DNA from 3 places in the Erwinia sp. Eh17-17 genome. Region 2 is predicted to be linked to each of the others. Evidence: predicted binding sites of a transcription regulator. Region 2 holds the regulator's gene; each other region holds the start of a gene.
What was found. The regulator ArgR, encoded in region 2, controls arginine synthesis, uptake and breakdown. The targets are predictions, from matches to a motif close to ANTGAATAAAAATACANT.
Positions count from the first base shown of each region.

Region 1: argF (ornithine carbamoyltransferase) is a predicted target of ArgR. The motif match lies at 4,306-4,323, and genes of this name have one in related genera.
Region 3: argA (amino-acid N-acetyltransferase) is a predicted target of ArgR. The motif match lies at 4,714-4,731, and genes of this name have one in related genera.

Region 1 is NZ_JBDFQT010000008.1:28,349-34,825, forward strand. Features, by position in the region: gene ABEH87_RS17820 (M48 family metallopeptidase) at 1-1,017, opposite strand; gene ABEH87_RS17825 (YjgN family protein) at 1,019-2,206, opposite strand; gene ABEH87_RS17830 (GNAT family N-acetyltransferase) at 2,429-2,932, shown strand; gene miaE (tRNA isopentenyl-2-thiomethyl-A-37 hydroxylase MiaE) at 2,937-3,701, opposite strand; gene rraB (ribonuclease E inhibitor RraB) at 3,757-4,188, opposite strand; gene argF (ornithine carbamoyltransferase) at 4,345-5,355, shown strand; gene arcA (arginine deiminase) at 5,986-6,477, shown strand, end outside.
Region 2 is NZ_JBDFQT010000008.1:135,279-141,755, forward strand. Features, by position in the region: gene mdh (malate dehydrogenase) at 1-671, opposite strand, end outside; gene argR (transcriptional regulator ArgR) at 991-1,461, shown strand; gene yhcN (peroxide/acid stress response protein YhcN) at 1,889-2,152, shown strand; gene yhcN (peroxide/acid stress response protein YhcN) at 2,274-2,543, shown strand; gene yhcN (peroxide/acid stress response protein YhcN) at 2,637-2,900, shown strand; gene ABEH87_RS18350 (hypothetical protein) at 2,982-3,251, opposite strand; gene ABEH87_RS18355 (NAD-dependent succinate-semialdehyde dehydrogenase) at 3,289-4,743, opposite strand; gene aaeB (p-hydroxybenzoic acid efflux pump subunit AaeB) at 4,882-6,477, opposite strand, start outside.
Region 3 is NZ_JBDFQT010000007.1:155,059-161,535, forward strand. Features, by position in the region: gene recB (exodeoxyribonuclease V subunit beta) at 1-1,015, shown strand, start outside; gene recD (exodeoxyribonuclease V subunit alpha) at 1,012-2,862, shown strand; gene argA (amino-acid N-acetyltransferase) at 3,326-4,699, opposite strand; gene amiC (N-acetylmuramoyl-L-alanine amidase AmiC) at 4,913-6,166, shown strand; tRNA gene ABEH87_RS17435 (tRNA-Met) at 6,251-6,327, opposite strand; tRNA gene ABEH87_RS17440 (tRNA-Met) at 6,373-6,449, opposite strand.

The DNA of each region.
Region 1 (6,477 bases), 110 kb from region 2:
TTATTGCGCAGCCTGAACGGCTTTTATCCTTTCCGGCATATCCGGGTGGGTACTCATCCACTCCGGCAGATTGATCCCGCTGTTACCCTTCTCTGCTGACTGCTCAAGCTGACGATAAATCTCCGCCATCGCGGCCAGAGAACGTCCCTGAGCTTTCATCTGCGCAATCGCATAGTCATCCGCCTCACGCTCCATGCTGCGCGAATACTGCAGCTGGTCAATAAAGGCCGCTGACTGCAACAGCGTATCGCCAATCCCACTGACGTCTCCGGTAAGCCAGAGATAACTCAGCGACACCAGCGACGAACGTACCAGCATGCGCATGACGTGCCGGTGCTGATGATGCCCCATCTCGTGCAGCATCACCGCCACTATCGCGTCATCACTTTTTGCCATGCGCACCAGATCATCGCTGACAATCAGCGTACCGTCCGCCAGCATAAAGGCGTTTGCCCCGCCGGAAAAATGCATGATCTTCAGCCGCAGCGGCGTCGGATCCTCTTTCATCTCCGCCGGAATGCTGTCGCGGAACAGCCGGTTAATGCGCTGCTGCTGCTCAGGCGTCAGACGCCCGGCGCTGAAGCCGGAATTCTGCAACAGGGTAAACGTTTGCTGCCCGACCTGACGTTCCACATAAGAGGGAATATGCTGCGCCAGCACGATGCTGGTCGCGGGCAGTATTACCCAGATCCATAAAGCGATAGCGGCCAGCGTCGCCAGCAGGGTCAGCGCAACGCCGCGGCGGTGCTGCTCCAGCCGGTGAACCAGGCCAGGCCGGCGCCGCTGCTGCCACCACTGACGAAACGCCGCATCGTCATCCGGCACAAAGCGCCCGCCGTCCGGGAATGACAGCGTGAGCGGGATGGAACCCAGCGCGTCAGACACCGTGACATCCTTCAGCATCACCAGCTGCCGGTGGTTATCCAGCTGCAGCGTCAGATGCTGTTCGCCCAATGTGAGACGGGCAGCCTCGCGAGCTGCCCGTCCTGGGTACTGATAAAAGCCGTTCAGTTGCAAGTCAGATGCCAACGTTCAGATCGAATGCGGCAGCCACTTCTTCAGCAACGGCCGTACCGGCACCTTCGTTATGCGCCTGCACGTCCAGCAGAGAAATATCCCCTTCCAGCTCGGTGCTTTTGGCCATATAACGTGCCAGACGAACTTCCGCGACTGGCGTACCCAGACCCAGTGTGAAAATCACAATCAGGGTATTGGTCAGCGTCAGTCCAAGGAAAGAACCGGTAGACATAGTTGACTTAAGGCGGAGTTTTTCACCAAGTTTAGTCTGGCCAAACACGTAATTACGCTGCGCCACAACTAAATAAGCAGAAGAAACTAAAGTACCGAACAGTAATACCAGGAAGGTCAGGAAGATATTTAACATATTCCCCGCCATCAGTGAGTTCAGCATCTCAGGATCGGTCACGCCCATGGCGATGGAATAAAAGATCGAAACAAACAGCGTACCAATCAACATTCCCGAAATAATCAGGAAAGGCAGCATAATCAGAAAGCTGATCAGCACCATTTTGATAAAGGCTTTTTTACTCAGTTCGGCTTTAAATGGCAGCGAACCGTAGGACATATTGTTGATATAGAGATCGTGGTTCAGTGCAGCCACGGTGCCATGCACCGCAGCCATACCGGCCAGGAACGCTACAAAACCAATGATGCCGAGGATCAGCGCGACGCTGATATTGCCGATGTTAATCGCCGCCATGCCGATCAGCGCCATGACCACATACAGCGCCACAATCAGCAGCATCGGACACAGGTACATCGTCCAGTAGGCACGGCCCACGCGGCACAGGTAGTTAAACCGCACGCCACGGAAGCTGCTCATCAGCGCGTTATAGCGCCAGCTGCGGATGATAATCCAGGGGATCAGTGCACAGAATGCCAGCAGGAATACCAGAGAAATAGCCGGTAAAACAGAGGAGAGGATAAAGAACAGCACCAGCCCCACAAAGACGATGATACGGCCTTTCAGGATGTCGACAGGACGAGCGTGATAATCAAAGCGGTCACCGGCAATTTCTGTGTTACCAAAGAAATAGCGACGGCGACGGACGGTTGCCCATGCGGAATAAATGCCTAACGTAACCAGGGTCAGCAGTGCGTTGACCAGCCAGATAGAAAAATATTCGCCAGAACGCCCGTGGAACAGCACCGCATGGCGTTGCTGATTCGAGGTATTGTTTTCCATTTGTTTTTCTTCCTGAAAATAGAAATAGTCTTCTGCAAAGCAGAAAATAAAAAGCGTAATAAATAGCCGGGCTATTTAAGCATGGCAATGGAAACCCGACAATAAATAATTATCATTTAGAATCGTCCTAAGACCAGTTGCGCGCCCACGTGCAGGCCATTGCATCCGCACGCCGGCAATGTTATTACACTACCTGCAACCGACCGACCATGAGCGAAATGTATGACAACCGCAATTCAGACTACCCTGCGCGTGCGCCCGATCGCTCCCGCTGACAATCCGCATATTGCTGCGGTGATCCGCGCGGTATCGGCAGAATTTGGCCTGACGGCAGATAAAGGCTACACCGTTTCCGACCCAAATCTTGACCACTTATATGAGGTTTACAGTGAAGCGAACTGCGCTTACTGGGTGGTTGAGCTGGAAGGCGAAGTGGTCGGCGGCGGGGGCGTGGCACCGCTGGCGTGCAGCGATGCGGACATCTGCGAACTGCAGAAAATGTATTTTATGCCGTCGGTGCGCGGTCAGGGTCTGGCGCGAACGCTGGCGCTCCAGGCGATGGACTTTGCCCGCAGCCAGGGATTCAAACGCTGCTATCTGGAAACCACCGCCTCGCTGACGCGCGCCATTCGCCTGTATGAACACCTCGGATTTACACACATCGACGGGCCGATGGGGTCAACCGGCCACGTAGACTGCGAAGTCACGATGCTGAAAACCCTGTAATCCGTCAGGTTAACACCGGCACGCCGCTGTGAAAACGCAGCTGCGTATCCGGTTCGCCGATCAGCCGCGCCTCTGTTTCCCCGATTTTACGCACCCGCGCGCTGATATCGGTCGGTGAGATCAGCGCGGCCAGCGCCAGATAATCCTGATAGTGACGTGCCTCAGAGCGCAGCAGAGAGACATAAAACGCCGCCAGCTCCTCATCCAGATACGGTGCCAGGCTGGCGAAACGCTCGCAGGAGCGCGCCTCGATGTACGCGCCGCAGATCAGCTTATCCACCAGCGTTTGCGGTTCGTGCGTGGCAATCTCACGCAGCAGCCCTTTCGCATAGCGGCTGGCGGTGATCCTCATATAGGGAATACCGCGCGCCTGCATAATTTCCAGCACCTGATAAAAATGGTGCAGCTCCTCTTTGATCAGCAGCACCATCTTATCCACCAGCTCATCGCCGTACGGCACCTCTTCGCGGCTGATGATAGTTTTCGACAGGCCTTTGTGCTGTTCAAGGAACGCCAGGTCGGCCTGGTCGTTATGGACAAAGTTTTCCCAGGGCTTCAGCCACGCCAGTAAGGCATCGCCGCTGGCTTTATCGGCAACATATTTACGGATCAGCCACATTGCGGTCTGCGCGGCTTTCAGTTCGCACACCAGATGGTCGGTCAGGAGGAGAGACAGATGCTGCGGCTGACGGGCTTCGTCAATCCAGGCTTGTGGCGTACGGCAGTGAAGGAATTCCAGGACCGGGGCAAGCAGGTGTTCGATGTTCATACAATACAGATCACGTAGTGGCCGGGCATGCCCGGCCAGAATTTACAGGGAGTGATTAATGACGAATGCCGTTATCTTCGCCGTCGATGGCTTCGCCATCTTCACCGTCTTCGTCGTCTTCATCCTGCGCGTCCGGGTCTTCGAAATAGGTGCCCCAGCCGTCGTAGTCAACGTTGAATTTACCGGCCACGTCGATCAGCTGTTCAACCTGCGCGTCAATCAGCTCGGCGTTCAGCGCGCCTTCGCTCAGGATATCGCAGCACATCACTTTCGTGCCGTCTTCCAGGTCCAGCTCTTCCGGTTCGGTGACTTCATAACCCAGCTTAAAGGCTTCCACCGCCGCTTTTTCCAGCGCGTCAAAGCTGTCGCAGGAGAAGTGATGCTCAATGGTGTACAGCGCGTCCGGATCGCTGCCGTCATCCAGCAGCTCTTCAATAATCAGCCGTGTTTCTTCACGCTGCTCTTCCAACAATGCTTCGTTAGCCATGATCTCTTCCTCATTAGGGCGTTATTTCGCGTATTTTCCCACAGTGCTCTCTGCGCCACTACCATTAAAAGCAAGTTTCTGCTCACCGGGGTTGAAAGTGAATATTAATACGGTTAAATTGAATTTTAATTCAATAAAAGTTACCTGGAGTGCTTTATGAGTCAGTTATATCAACGTCACTTCCTCAGGCTGCTCGATTTCACCCCTTCTGAAATCAACGGCTTACTGGCGCTGGCGTCTGTGTTGAAAACCGATAAGAAAAACGGCGAAGAAATTCAGCACCTGCAAGGTAAGAATATTGCGCTCATCTTCGAAAAAGACTCGACCCGTACCCGATGCTCTTTCGAAGTTGCCGCATTCGATCAGGGCGCGAACGTCACGTATCTTGGCCCGAGCGGCAGTCAGATCGGCCATAAAGAGTCGATGAAGGATACCGCCCGCGTGCTCGGCCGTATGTATCACGCCATTCAGTATCGTGGTCACGGCCAGGCGCTGGTTGAGTCGCTGGCCGAACACGCCGGTGTGCCGGTGTGGAACGGGCTGACCAATGAGTTCCATCCCACCCAGCTGCTGGCCGACCTGCTCACCATGCAGGAACACCTGCCGGAAAAAGCCTTCAGCCAGATGACGCTGGCCTACGTCGGGGACACCCATAACAATATGGGCAACACCCTGCTGGAAGCCGCCGCGCTGGTGGGCCTCGACCTGCGCCTGATTGCACCGAAAAGCTGCTGGCCGGATGCCGCGCTGGTCGCCGAGTGCCAGAAAGTGGCGGAAAAAACCGGGGCGAAAATCACCCTGACCGAAGAGATTGCCGCCGGTGTCAAAGGCGCTGACTTTATCTATACCGACGTCTGGGTATCGATGGGTGAGCCGAAAGAAGTGTGGCAGGAGCGTATTGCTCTGCTGCGCCCTTACCAGGTGAATATGGCGATGCTGGAGGCCACCGGCAACCCGCAGGTGAAGTTCCTGCACTGCCTGCCTGCCTTCCACGACGACCAGACCACGCTTGGCCAGCAGATGGCGCAGCAGTACGACCTGCACGGCGGCATGGAAGTGACCGACGAGGTGTTTGAGTCCCCGCACAGCGTGGTGTTCGACCAGGCCGAAAACCGTCTGCACACCATTAAAGCGGTGATGGTCGCCACCCTCTCCTCCAGCCACTAATCAGACTGGCCGGCAGCGAATTAACCTGATTCGCTGCCTCTCTGATCTTTCCTTCCCCGTTAAATATACTTATTTCAAAAAAACAGCACTGCCGCGCTCTGTTGCTGAATAAGAATCCATTCACATTACATAATTCATTTTACTTTTTTAAAAATGACAAATGTAACCTATTGAATGCCGCAAATAAAAAACAACGCTTATCCATTCATCACAAAAATAGAAACCCTGGCAAACGCACTTAGCAGAATAAATATCTCACAATTCTCATGCTCATTGCGATTAACTAGCAGAATAAAAGAATACCTATGCATTATAAAATTAAAAACCTTTAAAAACAGTCAATTAAAAAATCGTAAAAAACACTAAACACAACAAGTTACGCCGAAAATAAAAACTAAGTCAGAAATTACCGTTAACTATTCACTCTGGCGATGATTAAAATCGCGATAAAAATGACCATCATCAACTTCAGATCACATTACACGGAACAGTGGGCTTTACGTGATAAAAATCACATTCACGATTCATTCGGCTATTACTATCGTCAGGGAATTTTGAACGTAACTGACTGAGACAACGTGAACATCGCTTTCACTGCGGACAGCTATCGCCCTAAAAAAGGAAATGAATATGAACAGACATTATGTCGGCTCGGAAATAGGCCAGCTTCGCTCGGTGATGCTTCATCGCCCTAATTTAAGTTTAAAAAGGCTGACGCCTTCGAACTGTCAGGATCTGTTGTTCGATGATGTGCTGTCTGTCGAAAAAGCCGGGGAAGAACACGATATCTTTTCGGCCACGCTACGTGAACAGGGCGTTGAGGTTTTACTTTTTACCGATCTGTTAACAGAAACCTTAGCGCTGCCCACGGCCAAAGAGTGGCTGCTTAAAACGCAGGTCTCTGATTATCACCTCAGTCCTTCATTTGCGGCAGATATACGCGGCTGGCTGGCAGACACCACCGACCGCCAGCTGGCTCGTTACCTTTCCGGGGGCTTAACATATGAAGAAATACCCTCTTATTTCAGCAATATGGCCATCGATCTCCACCAGCCGGATGATTTCATTATGGCTCCGCTGCCCAACCAGCTGTTTACCCGTGATGCTTCCTGCTGGCTTTAC
Region 2 (6,477 bases):
GTGGCTGAGCCGCCACCGGCTTTAGCTTCGACCACTTCAGTGCCTGCATTCTGAATACGTTTGGTCAGATCGATAACTTCCTGCTCGCTGAAGGTCACGCCAGGGATCTGTGACAGCAACGGCAGAATGGTCACGCCGGAGTGGCCTCCGACAACCGGTACATTCAGGTCCTGAGGCTGCTTGCCTTTCAGCGCGGCAACAAAGGTATTCGAGCGGATGATGTCCAGCGTGGTCACACCAAACAGTTTGTTTTTGTCGTAAACACCGGCTTTTTTCAGCACTTCAGCAGCAATCGCCACCGTGGTATTCACCGGGTTAGTGATGATACCGATCAGGGCATTCGGGCTGGTTGATGCCACCTGCTCAATCAGATTACGCACAATACCGGCATTAACGTTGAAAAGATCTGAACGATCCATACCCGGTTTACGAGCCACGCCGGCAGAAATCAGCACCACGTCAGCACCTTTAAGCGCCGGAGTCGCATCTTCACCACTGAAACCTTCGATTTTTACTGCGGTAGGGATATGGCTTAAATCAACCGCCACACCGGGAGTCACCGGGGCGATATCATAGAGTGAGAGTTCTGAGCCTGCTGGAAGCTGGGTTTTGAGCAGAAGGGCCAGAGCCTGGCCGATACCACCTGCTGCACCGAGGACTGCAACTTTCATCCTAAACTCCTTATTATATTTTGAACATTACATGTGCCGGGAAATCCATCTGTATTTAAATCATGTTGCGGCGTTACATTACACCTTTAGCGCTAATCCGAACAACCTCAACATTATAACAAACCGTTCACATCGTGCGCATTTCAGCACGGCGTCAGCTCATTTTTTTTCACCACTAAAGTTTGTTAAACTGCCCTTCCCGGCGGCCAGGGAATGCCCGGAATCTCATTTCTTATTTGCATAAACATTCATTTAAATGCATAATAATGTAATATCCCGCTGAGGGTATCCCTTAATAACCTCCTTTTATCGGTAACCTATGCGTAACCCATCAAAGCAAGAAGAACTGATTAAGGCGTTTAAAGCCTTACTCAAGGAAGAAAAATTCAGCTCGCAGGGCGAGATTGTCAGCGCACTTCAGGAAGAAGGTTTCGAGAATATTAATCAGTCGAAAGTCTCCCGCATGCTGACAAAGTTCGGTGCTGTGCGTACCCGCAATGCCAAAATGGAGATGGTTTACTGCCTGCCGGCAGAGCTGGGCGTGCCAACCACCACCAGCCCGCTGAAAAATCTGGTTCTGGATATCGACTTCAATGATGCGCTGGTCGTGATTCACACCAGCCCCGGAGCTGCCCAGCTGATTGCTCGCCTGCTCGACTCACTGGGTAAGGCAGAAGGTATTCTCGGCACGATTGCCGGGGACGACACCATCTTCATCACGCCTGCCCGTGCATTTACGGTGAAACAGCTGCACGATGCGGTGCTGGTACTGTTCGAACAAGAGTTATAAGCCGCCGCAGACGTTAACCTGGCGGCAACACATGCCAGCGGTGCCTTCTCTTCAGGGCTGACCATCGTCAGTCCTTTTTTATTTCCCTTATATAACAATCACCAGCAGCATATTCCACTACCTTTTCTCTCACCCACCTGTCACTTCCCCCCGCAAAATTTATTTCAGCAATGTGATCGACCCCTAATAAGCGCACAGATAGCTAAATTCACGCAGGGTAATGTTTTTACAAGCATTTAACAGGTCATGGTTAAAATATAAGCGTTTTTTATAACGGCTAGTTATTAAAAACCTCGCAACTTAAGAAGAATCCCAACAAAACATTATTAGCCTGCTATTAATTTTTTACGTTATCAGATCTATACTAGTTTCCGTGATGCAAATCACAGTAAGCAAAAAGATAAAAACAGTTGACGAGGAAAATATCATGAACGTTAAAACTACTATTGCTGCATTAAGCGTGCTATCTGCGCTGTCATTTGGTTCTTTTGCCGCTGAATCTGTTAATGCCGATCAGGCAAAAAATCTGCAACCGATGGGCGTTGTCAGCGTCAGCGGCGTGGGCGGTTCACCGATGGATATCCGTCAGGCACTGAATAATAAAGCAACCGATAAAGGTGCCAGCGCCTATCGCGTTATCGAGAATTATCAGAACGGTAACTGGCATGCTACGGCTGAGCTGTACAAGTAACTCAGAGAATCATCTGCTTATTAATTAGTTATTTAATTAATGAAATACGGTAACCCCAAGTATAACAAACGCTTTTTAGCCCTTTCGGTTACCGCACAACCCTTATTCTGGAGTCATCATCATGAAAACCACTTTTACTATCGCTGCGTTAGGTCTTGCTTCTGTTCTGTCATTCGGTGCCAGCGCCGCTAGCCTTGTGACCAGTCAACAGGTCGCCAGCCAGAACCTGCAGTCTGTCGGCACCATCAGCGTTAATGGCGTTGCCGGCGCGCCGATGGACATCCGTCATAAGCTGTCTGAGAAAGCCGACCAGCAGGGTGCCACTTCTTACCGCGTGATCGAAGCACGTAACGATGGCAACTACCACGCAACGGCTGAACTGTATAAATAACATCGCATCGGGTGTCTGTTGCACCCGCCCGTGACATGACTGCGGTCATGATGTTGAATCCGCAGGTTGTTGGTCACAATGAGGAGATTAACTATGAAAATTAAAACAACCATCGCTGCATTGGGTCTGTTCTCTGTTGTCAGCTTCGGCGCATCTGCTGCCCAGCTGGTGAACAGCCAACAGGCTGAAAATCTGCACTCTGCGGGGATCATCTCGGTAAGCGGTGTCGCGGGTACGCCGTCGGACATTCGCGCGCAGCTTTCACAAAAAGCCGATCGGCAGGGTGCCAGCGCATTCCGCATTATCGAAGCACGTAATCAGGATAACTGGCACGCAACGGCCGAAATCTATCAGTAATTCCTCGTCGACGGCCAGTCACATGACGGCTGGCATGACGAACCTTTTGGCCCCGTTCGCCGGGGCCCTTTTTATGCCCTGTTATCTGACGTTAAAGCGGAGCTGACCCTCCAGCTCCTCTTCTGCTTCATCAAACAGTAATATCAGTGCGCCATAGCGCCGCTTCTGACCGCTTCCCAGATGGATAAACTCGATCTCCAGAGGCAAGGTGATCTGCGGCTGAACGATGGCATCCCACAGGCTATCCAGATCTGTTATTGCCCCCAGCGGCAGCGCAAATCGCTCGCTGAACTGGCGGTAAAAGTGGGCCTGATCGACAATGATATTGAAATCAAAACTCTCTTTTCTCATGCTGGTTGCTCCGCAGGACACACCACCGGGTATCAGGCTAAAGTCCCCCAATATGCAGGGCTTTGACTTCCATAAACTCCTCCAGCCCCAGCACTGACCCCTCCCGACCTAATCCGGACTCTTTCACGCCACCAAACGGTGCCAGCTCGGTGGACACCGCACACTCGTTGATGCCGACCATGCCGCTTTCCAGCGCCGCCGAAACGCGGAAAACGCGCTGCAGGTTCTGCGTATAGAAATAGGCGGCCAGGCCAAACTCCGTGTCATTCGCCCGGCGGATCACATCGTCTTCATCGTCGAAGCGGAAGCAGGCCGCGACGGGGCCGAACGTCTCTTCGTGCGCCAGTTTCATGGCCTCACTGGCTTCAGCTATCACCGTCGGCTGCCAGAAATTACCGCCCAGCGCGTGGCGCGCACCGCCCGCCACCAGCTTACCGCCCTGCGCGACGGCATCACTGACGTGCTCTTCCACTTTTTTTAGCGCAGCAGCGTCAATCAGTGGCCCTACCACCACCCCTTCTTCCGTACCGTTACCCACTTTCAGCGCGTTCACTTCAGCCGCCAGCTGGCTGACGAAGCGGTCATACACGCTGTTATGAATATAAAAACGATTGACGCTGACACAGACCTGGCCGGCATTACGGAATTTATTAGCTATGGCACCTTTAACGGCCGCATCAATATCCGCATCCTCAAATACAATGTAGGGCGCGTTGCCGCCCAGCTCCATCGAGACTTTTTTCAGCGTATCTGCCGCTTTGCGCATCAGCAGCTTGCCCACCTGAGTAGATCCGGTGAAGGAGATTTTACGTACCACGGGGCTCGCCATAATCGCATCACTGATCGCCTGGGTATCCCCTGCGACGGCATTCAGCACGCCGTCAGGCAGGCCCGCTTTTTTGGCCAGCGCCAGCAGAGCAAACGCCGACAGTGGGGTATTGTTGGCCGGTTTGATAATTCCGGTGCAGCCCGCAGCCAGCGCCGGACCCAGCTTGCGCGTCAGCATTGCCATCGGGAAATTCCACGGCGTAATCGCCGCCACTACGCCGATCGGCTCACGGGTGGCCAGAATACGGCTACCTGGTTTAGCCGGAGGAATGATTTCACCATTGGCACGCTTTGCCTGCTCGGCAAACCACTGGATGAAGCTGGCAGCATACTCGACCTCCCCTTCTGCCTCTTTCAGCGGCTTACCCTGTTCGGCGGTCATCAGCTGCCCCAGCCAGCTTTTATTTTCGACGATCAGCTGATACCAGCGCTGAAGGATCTCCGATCGTTCTTTGGCCGTTTTCGCCCGCCACGCCGGGAAAGCCGCGCCTGCGGCTGCGATCGCCTGCTCAGTTTCAGTTCTTCCTGCCTTCGCCACCTGGGCTATTACGTCACCGCTAGCCGGGTTCAGCACGTCAAAAGTGCTGGCGGCCTGTCGCCAGCTGCCATTAACCAGAAAACCTGTCTGAAACAGTTCGTTGTCCTTGAGTATTGAGGTGGCCATCGTTTTCTCCCGATCGGTTTGTCATTCGTCTGAAGATCAGTATAGATGGCAAACGGCAGGCGTTTTATGACGTAATGGCATACGGGGGCGGAATTCTGCGGGGGAAAATGCTGGCACCCTGCGCTGCCAGCGGCGGGATCAAATCTGGATCAGGGTATTCTGATATTTCTTCAGCACCGCGGCCAGACGGGCAACCGGCTCTGTAACGTTGAGGGGGGCGTGATACTGCTCCAGCTTTTGCTGATAGATTTCAAACTCTGCCAGCAGCAGGTCAAAATAGTGGCGTTTTTTGCTTTCGCTGCTGGCTGAAATCATCCGGTCAGCGGTGTGACGCAACTGTTTATGAAACGCCGAGAGATCGGGATTCACGGGCACATCGGCATCACGCATCCGCTGGTGAGCAATAATCAGCGTCAGCGCCAGTCGGTACTTGTCGATATCGCCAGGGAAGATATTGAGCAGCATAAACAGCTGCTGATACAGCGCAGGCAGATGATTTTCTTTTCGCCGTGCGGTATTGGTGGTCAGCGCAGAGACGGCGGCATACATCAGGCGGTTTAACAGCGTGCGCCCGACGCGAGCTTTTGAGGTATCGCGGATGAGCAGGATCACCAGCAGCGCTACAAAACAGCCAATCGCCTGCCCAAGCGCACTGTCAATAAACAGGCTGACCTCGAACTTCATCGGGTTATCCAGCGTCAGGATGTTGATGGTCCCGACCAGCGCACCCAGCGTCCCGATCTGACGGCGCTGGATCAGGATGCCGCAGATAAACGCCAGCACGCCAAGAGCGATACACAGCAGCAGCATACTTTGCTGAGTGTTCGGCATGACCACCATGTAATACAGCGACCCCAGCGGGAGGGCGGCAATCATGCCGTAAAGGAAGTCTTTCGCCACCATCAGAGGGTTTGGGGTGCGCATAGCCAGAGAGGTAATCACGGCCAGCATCACCATGGCGCTACTGCCGGATGTCCAGCCGGTCCACAGCCAGAACAGTGAACCCACGGCAATGGCGACAAAGGTGCGTAATCCGTTGACCAGCGCATGGCGGCTCTCTGCAGAGCGCATTTTAACCACCGGCTCCGCGTTGAGTATTTCTTCTTCGATACGACTGATGCTGCTGTTGGTGTGAACGCCTTTCAGCAGCAGCAGATAGCGGCTGGCCGCCCCGACCCAGGTGCGGATGGTCGTGGGTGTATTCCTGCTGCCGCTCACCGCGACCACGCGCCGCATTACTTTCATCCGCTTGTGGATATCCGCAATACTCTCTACCGGTTTTTCGAAGAACAGATGAAACTGCGAAGGAACATATTCCTGACGGGTATTCTGGATAAGAAAGGTTTCACACGCCTGAGTGATTAACGTCAGCGACAGCGTATTCATCACCCGCAGTCGGCGATCCACTTTCTGCCAGCTGCCTGATTCCATCAGCAGATGATTACGCATGCCGTTCAGCGCCGTATTACGGCGCACCAGCCCTGCCCAGCATTTATCAACTTCGTCTTTATCAGCATGGGATACGCAGAGCTGCATCAGCCGATACTGTTCCACCAGCAGGGCATCGATTTCACGTTCAATATCCTGCTTAATTGAACGCGGTGAAAACAGCATATCCGCCACAATGGCACAGACGATACCGATAATAATTTCGCTGCAACGCTCAACGGCAAACTGCGGGGCCAGCAGCAGCGAGCCGTTGGCATCCACGCTGACCACAATGATCAGGGCGGT
Region 3 (6,477 bases), on a different contig from region 2:
CCAGCAGGGTGAACCTGCTGATGCCGCCGTTCTCAGGGCCGCACTGCTGACGCTGCAAAGTGAAGCGACGGCGATTGTGATTGCGCAGGAGCCGGACGATACGCCCTGGCAGCCAGAACGTGAGGACCCGCAGGCACTGAGCAGCCCGCAGCTGCAGCGCTCGCTGCGGGACGACTGGCGTGTGACCAGTTATTCAGGCCTGCAACAGCACGGCCATGCGCCCGCGCTGGATCTGCTGCCGCGTCTCGACGTGGATGCCGCAGGCGAAGCCAGCGATGAGCTGCTGCCGCAGCTGACGCCACACAGTTTTCCGCGTGGAGCGGCACCGGGAACCTTCCTGCACGGCCTGTTTGAAACCCTGGAATTTACCGCACCGCTGGAGGATGACTGGCTGGCTCAGCAGTTGAGCAGTCAGGGGCTGGACGAGGCCTGGCTTCCGGTGATGCGTGACTGGATCGGGCGTATTTTGCAGACGCCACTCAATGAGAGCGGCGTCAGCCTGCACCAGTTGCCACCCCAGGCCCGACGGGTTGAGCTGCAGTTCTATCTGCCCATTTCTCGCCTGCTGACGGCCAGCGCGCTCGACAGCGTCGTTCGTCAGGACCCGCTGTCGGCGGGCTGTCCGCCGCTTGATTTTTATCAGGTGCAGGGCATGCTCAAAGGTTTTATCGACCTGGTGTTCTGCTGGCAGGGAAAATATTACCTGCTCGACTATAAATCTAACTGGCTGGGTGAGGACAGCAGTGCCTACACCCAGGAAGCGATGACCCAGGCGATGCAGTCACATCGTTACGATTTACAGTATCAGCTGTATACCCTGGCGCTGCATCGTTACCTGCGGCACCGCCTGACGGACTACGATTACCAGCAGCATTTTGGTGGCGTTATTTATCTGTTCCTGCGCGGCCTGGACGGCACGCAGGCCAGCAACGGTATTTACAGTACGCGGCCGCAGGAAGATTTTGTCAGCGCGCTTGACCAGCTGTTTGCTAACGATGCGGGGACCGGCGCATGACGCTGACTGAAGGTTTACAGCAGGCTCAGCGCCTGCGACTGCTGCGCCCCCTGGACGTGCAGTTTGCGCAGATGGTGGCGACCGGACAGCAGCCTGCGCTGATGCTGGCCGCCGCGCTGGTCAGCCGCGATGCAGGGGAAGGGCACGTCTGCCTGCCGCTCGACCAGCTACACCCTGACGCTTTCTTTGCCGGGCGGCACCCCGAACTGGCTCAGGCGCTGTGGCAGGCGGCCGGAGCACCTGCCGACTGGCAGCACTCTCTGCTGGCGCAAAGTGCGGTCAGTGACGGGCAGTCTGCCACTCCGCTGGTACTCTATCAGCAGCGCCTGTATCTGCACCGTATGTGGCAGAGCGAAGGCGAGGTGGCGCAGTTTGTGCAGCATCAGCAGCCCGCCGTGGCGCTGGACGAGGCGCAGGTGCGTCAGACGCTGGATCGCTATTTTGGCCAGCAGCCCGATGACTGGCAGAAAATTGCCGCTGCGGTAGCCCTGACCTGCCAGGTGTCGGTGATTTCCGGCGGGCCGGGAACCGGAAAAACCACGACGGTGGCCAAGCTGCTTGCCAGCCTGATTGAGCTGTCAGCAACTGCCCCGCGCATCGAACTGGCGGCCCCCACCGGCAAGGCCGCGGCCAGACTGACGGAGTCGCTGGGTAAAACGCTACAGGAACTGAAACTGGATCCCGCGATTCTGAACAGTTTTCCCGGTGAGGCGACCACGCTGCACCGCCTGCTGGGGGCGCTGCCCGGCAGCCAGCGTATGCGCTATCACCGGGGTAACCCGCTTCATCTTGACGTGCTGGTGGTGGATGAGGCTTCGATGGTGGATTTGCCGATGCTGGCTAACCTGATTGCCGCCTTGCCAGCGCAGGCAAGGGTGATTTTCCTCGGCGATCGTGACCAGCTGGCGTCGGTAGAAGCGGGTGCAGTGCTTGGCGATATCTGCCGCTGTGCGGAGTCTGGCTACAGCGTGGCGCGTGCGGCGCAGCTGGCGCGCCTGACCGGCTGCGAGGTCTCCGGGCGTGATGATGCGAGCGCCTCCCCCGTGCGCGATACCCTCTGTCTGCTGCGTAAAAGTTATCGTTTTACAGCATCATCCGGCATCGGCCAGCTGGCGCTGGCGGTCAACGCTGGAGAGGTAAAGCGGGTGGAGCAGGTATTCGGTCACGGATTCAGCGATATCCGCCGCCATGCGCTGAGCAGTACGGAAGATTACCAGCAGCTGCTGAACGACTGTGTCGCCGGGTATCGCGGCTATCTGACGAAGCTGGCATCCGGTGCTGCACCGGCTGAGGTGCTGGCCGAGTTTAGCCGCTTCCAGCTGCTGTGCGCGCTGCGCGAGGGGCCGTTTGGCGTCGCCGGGCTGAATGAACGCATTGAGCAGTCGCTGCGTCAGGTGGGACTGATCCGCCGTAACGTGGCGCTAAACGGGAAGTGGTTCATCGGACGACCGGTGATGATCGCCCGTAACGATCGGGCACTGGGGCTGTTTAACGGTGATATCGGTATTGCGATGCCGGACGGGGAACAACAGCTGAAAGTGTACTTCCCGCTGCCAGACGGCACCATCAAAGCGGTACAGCCCAGCCGACTGCCGCCGCACGACAGTGCCTGGGCGATGACGGTGCATAAATCACAGGGGTCGGAGTTCGAACACACGCTGATGGTGTTGCCGAATCAGGTGATGCCGGTGCTGACGCGGGAGCTGGTGTATACCGCGATAACCCGCGCCAAACGTCAGCTGACGCTGTACGCAGATAAAGCGGTATTTAACAGTGCGGTGAAGATGCGTACCCAAAGGCGCAGTGGCCTGGTCGAACGATTGATTCTGACGTCCGGGCAGGGATAACGGATCTTGTCGGGGCGGATCATTTTTTTCGATCCGCCCGTGTACGTGCAGATGTGACGGGTTTTGTAGGGGCGGATCATTTTTTTCGATCCGCCCGTGTACGTGCAGATGTGACGGGTTTTGTAGGGGCGGATCATTTTTTTTCGATCCGCCCGTGTACGTGCAGATGTGACGGGTTTTGTAGGGGCGGATCATTTTTTTCGGTCCGCCCGTATACGTGCAGGTGTGACGGATTTTGTCGGGGCGGATCATTTTTTTCGGTCCGCCCGTATACGTGCAGGTGTGACGGGTTTTGTAGGGGCGGATCATTTTTTCGATCCGCCCGCTGCCGGTCGACCCCTACCAGCTAATCGTGCTTTGCGGGTCGACCGAAAAAGAGGGTCGACCCCTACGAGCTAATCGCGCTTTGCGGGTCGACCGAAAAAGAGGGTCGACCCCTACGAGCTAATCGCGCTTTGCGCGATTAGCTTTGCCGCGTCTGGGCGTTGGCTTCGCGCAGGTCGACCATCAGCACTTTTGAACGGCGCTGATAGTTGTACATCTGCTTTTTGCTTTCTGGCAGCAGCTCAATATCGACCGGAACGAATCCACGCTCCTGGAACCAGTGAATGCTGCGGGTGGTCAGGACGAACAGCTTTTTCAGACCCATCTGCCGCGCCTGTAACGCCACGCGCTCCAGCAGCGCTTCACCGCGTGCCGAGCTGCGGTAATCCGGGTGCACCGCCACGCAGGCCATCTCCCCAATCTGCTCTTCCGGGAACGGATAGAGTGCCGCGCAGCCTATGGTCAGGTTGTCGCGCTCAACAATGGTAAACTTGTCGATCTCCATTTCCAGCTGTTCGCGCGAGCGGCGCACCAGAATGCCCTGCTGCTCCAGCGGGCGGATCAACTCCAGAATCCCGCCAATATCATTAATGGTCGCACGACGGATCTGCTCGGCGCTCTCCATGACGATCTGGGTACCGATACCGTCGCGTGAGAACAGCTCCTGCAGCAGGGTGCCGTCTTCCTGGTAGCTGATCAGGTGGCAGCGGCGTACGCCGCTGCGGCAGGCTTTTACCGCGCCGCGCAGGAAACGCACGGTACCGGAATGATAATCATCGCCGGTTTCCAGCTCTTCAATACGCTGCTGCGCTTCGTTAGGGAACAGCTCGGAGACGATGTTGCCTTCATGGTTGATCACGCCCTGCTCAGAGCAGAAGCCGATCATCTTTTCCGCCTTCAGCTTAATCGCCAGCTGAGTGGCCACCTCTTCTGAGGTCAGATTAAAACTTTCTCCGGTAACAGAAACCGCCACCGGCCCCATCAGCACGATGGCACCGCTGTCCAGCTGGCGGTGAATGGCCTCTTCATCAATACGGCGAATGCGGCCGCTGTGACAGTAGTCCACGCCGTCATCCACGCCCAGCGGTTGCGCAATGATAAAGTTGCCGCTGACCACATTAATATGCGCCCCCTGCAACGGGGTATTGTTCAGGCTCATCGACAGACGGGCGGTAATATCCAGCTGTAAACGGCCAGCCGCCTGTTTTACCAGCTCCAGTGACTGCGCATCCGTGACGCGCGTATGTTTATGGTAGAGAGGTTCCAGATGACGCTCGGAGAGGCTGGCATCAATCTGCGGCCGCGCGCCGTACACCACCACCAGGCGGATGCCAAGGCTGTGCAGCAGGCCGATATCGTTGACGATGCTGGAGAAGTTCTCATGCTCGATGGCTTCACCACCCAGCATAATGACAAACGTTTTACCACGGTGGGCGTTGATGTAGGGAACGGTATGGCGAAATCCCTGAACCAGCTCGGTACTACGTTCCTTCACGGCAAACCCTCTTTGCATTATTATTCGTTAAAAGTGTATTTTTATTCTTTTATCGGGTCGGGTGCAAGTGACATTTATCCTTACTTATCACCCGTTACCGCATTTCACTGTGGCTAATGCCCTGCATTTATTCGCTTTTTTGGGGTGACACGGCAGAGCTGATTCGTTAAAGTTTTTGCAACTTTTTTGTTATTGGCTTTTTATTAGACAAATCACAGCATCCGGAGTGGCATGACCGATTCAACTTCACTTAACCGGCGGCGGTTAATACAGGCAGCAGGAGCAGCCTGCCTGCTCAGCGTCAGCCGTGTCGGCTTTGCGGCCAGCAGTCACGTACTGGCGATCCGTCTCTGGCCTTCATCCACCTACTCACGTCTGACCATTGAGTCCAGCACCGCGCTCAAGTATAAGCAGTTTGCCCTGAGCAATCCTGAACGCGTGGTGGTGGATATCGAAAATATCCGGCTTAACGCCGTACTGAACAGCGTGGGTCATCTGGTTCGTTCGGACGATCCTTATATTAAAAATGCCCGCGTCGGTCAGTTTGATCCCAATACCGTCAGGCTGGTGCTGGAACTGAAGCAGAACGTCGCCCCGCGCATCTTCACGCTCGATCCGGTCGCCGGGATCAAAAATCGCCTGGTGCTGGATCTCTATCCTGTACAGTCGCAGAAGTCTACGGATGATCCGCTGCTGGCATTGCTGGAAGATTACAATCAGGGTGAACTTGAGCGCAGCCAGCCGGCCGATGCGGCCTTGCCCGGTAAGGCCGGAAGGGATCGACCGATTGTGATCATGATCGACCCCGGTCACGGAGGCGAAGACTCCGGTGCCGTGGGCAAGCATAAAACCCGCGAGAAAGACGTGGTGCTGAAGATTGGCCGCCGTCTGAAGGCGTTGATCGACAAGCAGCCGAACATGCGTGCCTATATGACACGCAACGAGGATGTGTTCATTCCTCTGAAGGTGCGGGTCGCCAAGGCGCGTAAGCAGCGCGCCGATCTGTTTATCTCCATTCATGCCGATGCGTTTACCAGCCGTGCAGCGCGTGGCTCATCGGTTTTTGCCCTGTCAACAAAGGGCGCAACCAGCACGGCAGCGCGCTTTCTCGCCCAGACGCAGAACGAATCAGACCTGATTGGTGGCGTCAGTAAGAGCGGCGACCGTTATCTCGACCACACCATGTTTGATATGGTGCAGAGCCTGACGATTAATGACAGCCTGAAGTTTGGTAAAGAGGTGTTATCCCGCATGGGGAAGATCAACCATCTGCACAAGCGGACGGTGGACCAGGCGGGTTTTGCGGTCCTGAAAGCGCCTGATATTCCTTCGATCCTGGTAGAAACGGCCTTTATCAGCAATATCGAAGAGGAACGTAAGCTCCGCACCACCCGTTTTCAGCATCAGGTCGCGGATTCCATTCTGGCAGGGATTAAAGCGTACTTTGCTAACGGTGCGCCGCTGGCGCCGCTGAAGCATAAATAGTCACCGGGCGGAAAGGATTCTGCCGGCTTAACAGGGAGGGGGGCAAACGACAGATACAAAAAAACACCCTTCAGGGTGTTTGATTGGTTGCGGGAGCCGGATTTGAACCGACGACCTTCGGGTTATGAGCCCGACGAGCTACCAGGCTGCTCCATCCCGCGTCCGATTAACGCTTGACTACTTTTACTACCCATCCACGACGGAATTGGTTGCGGGAGCCGGATTTGAACCGACGACCTTCGGGTTATGAGCCCGACGAGCTACCAGGCTGCTCCATCCCGCGTCCGCGTGGTTTGTCGCTTCCATCACGA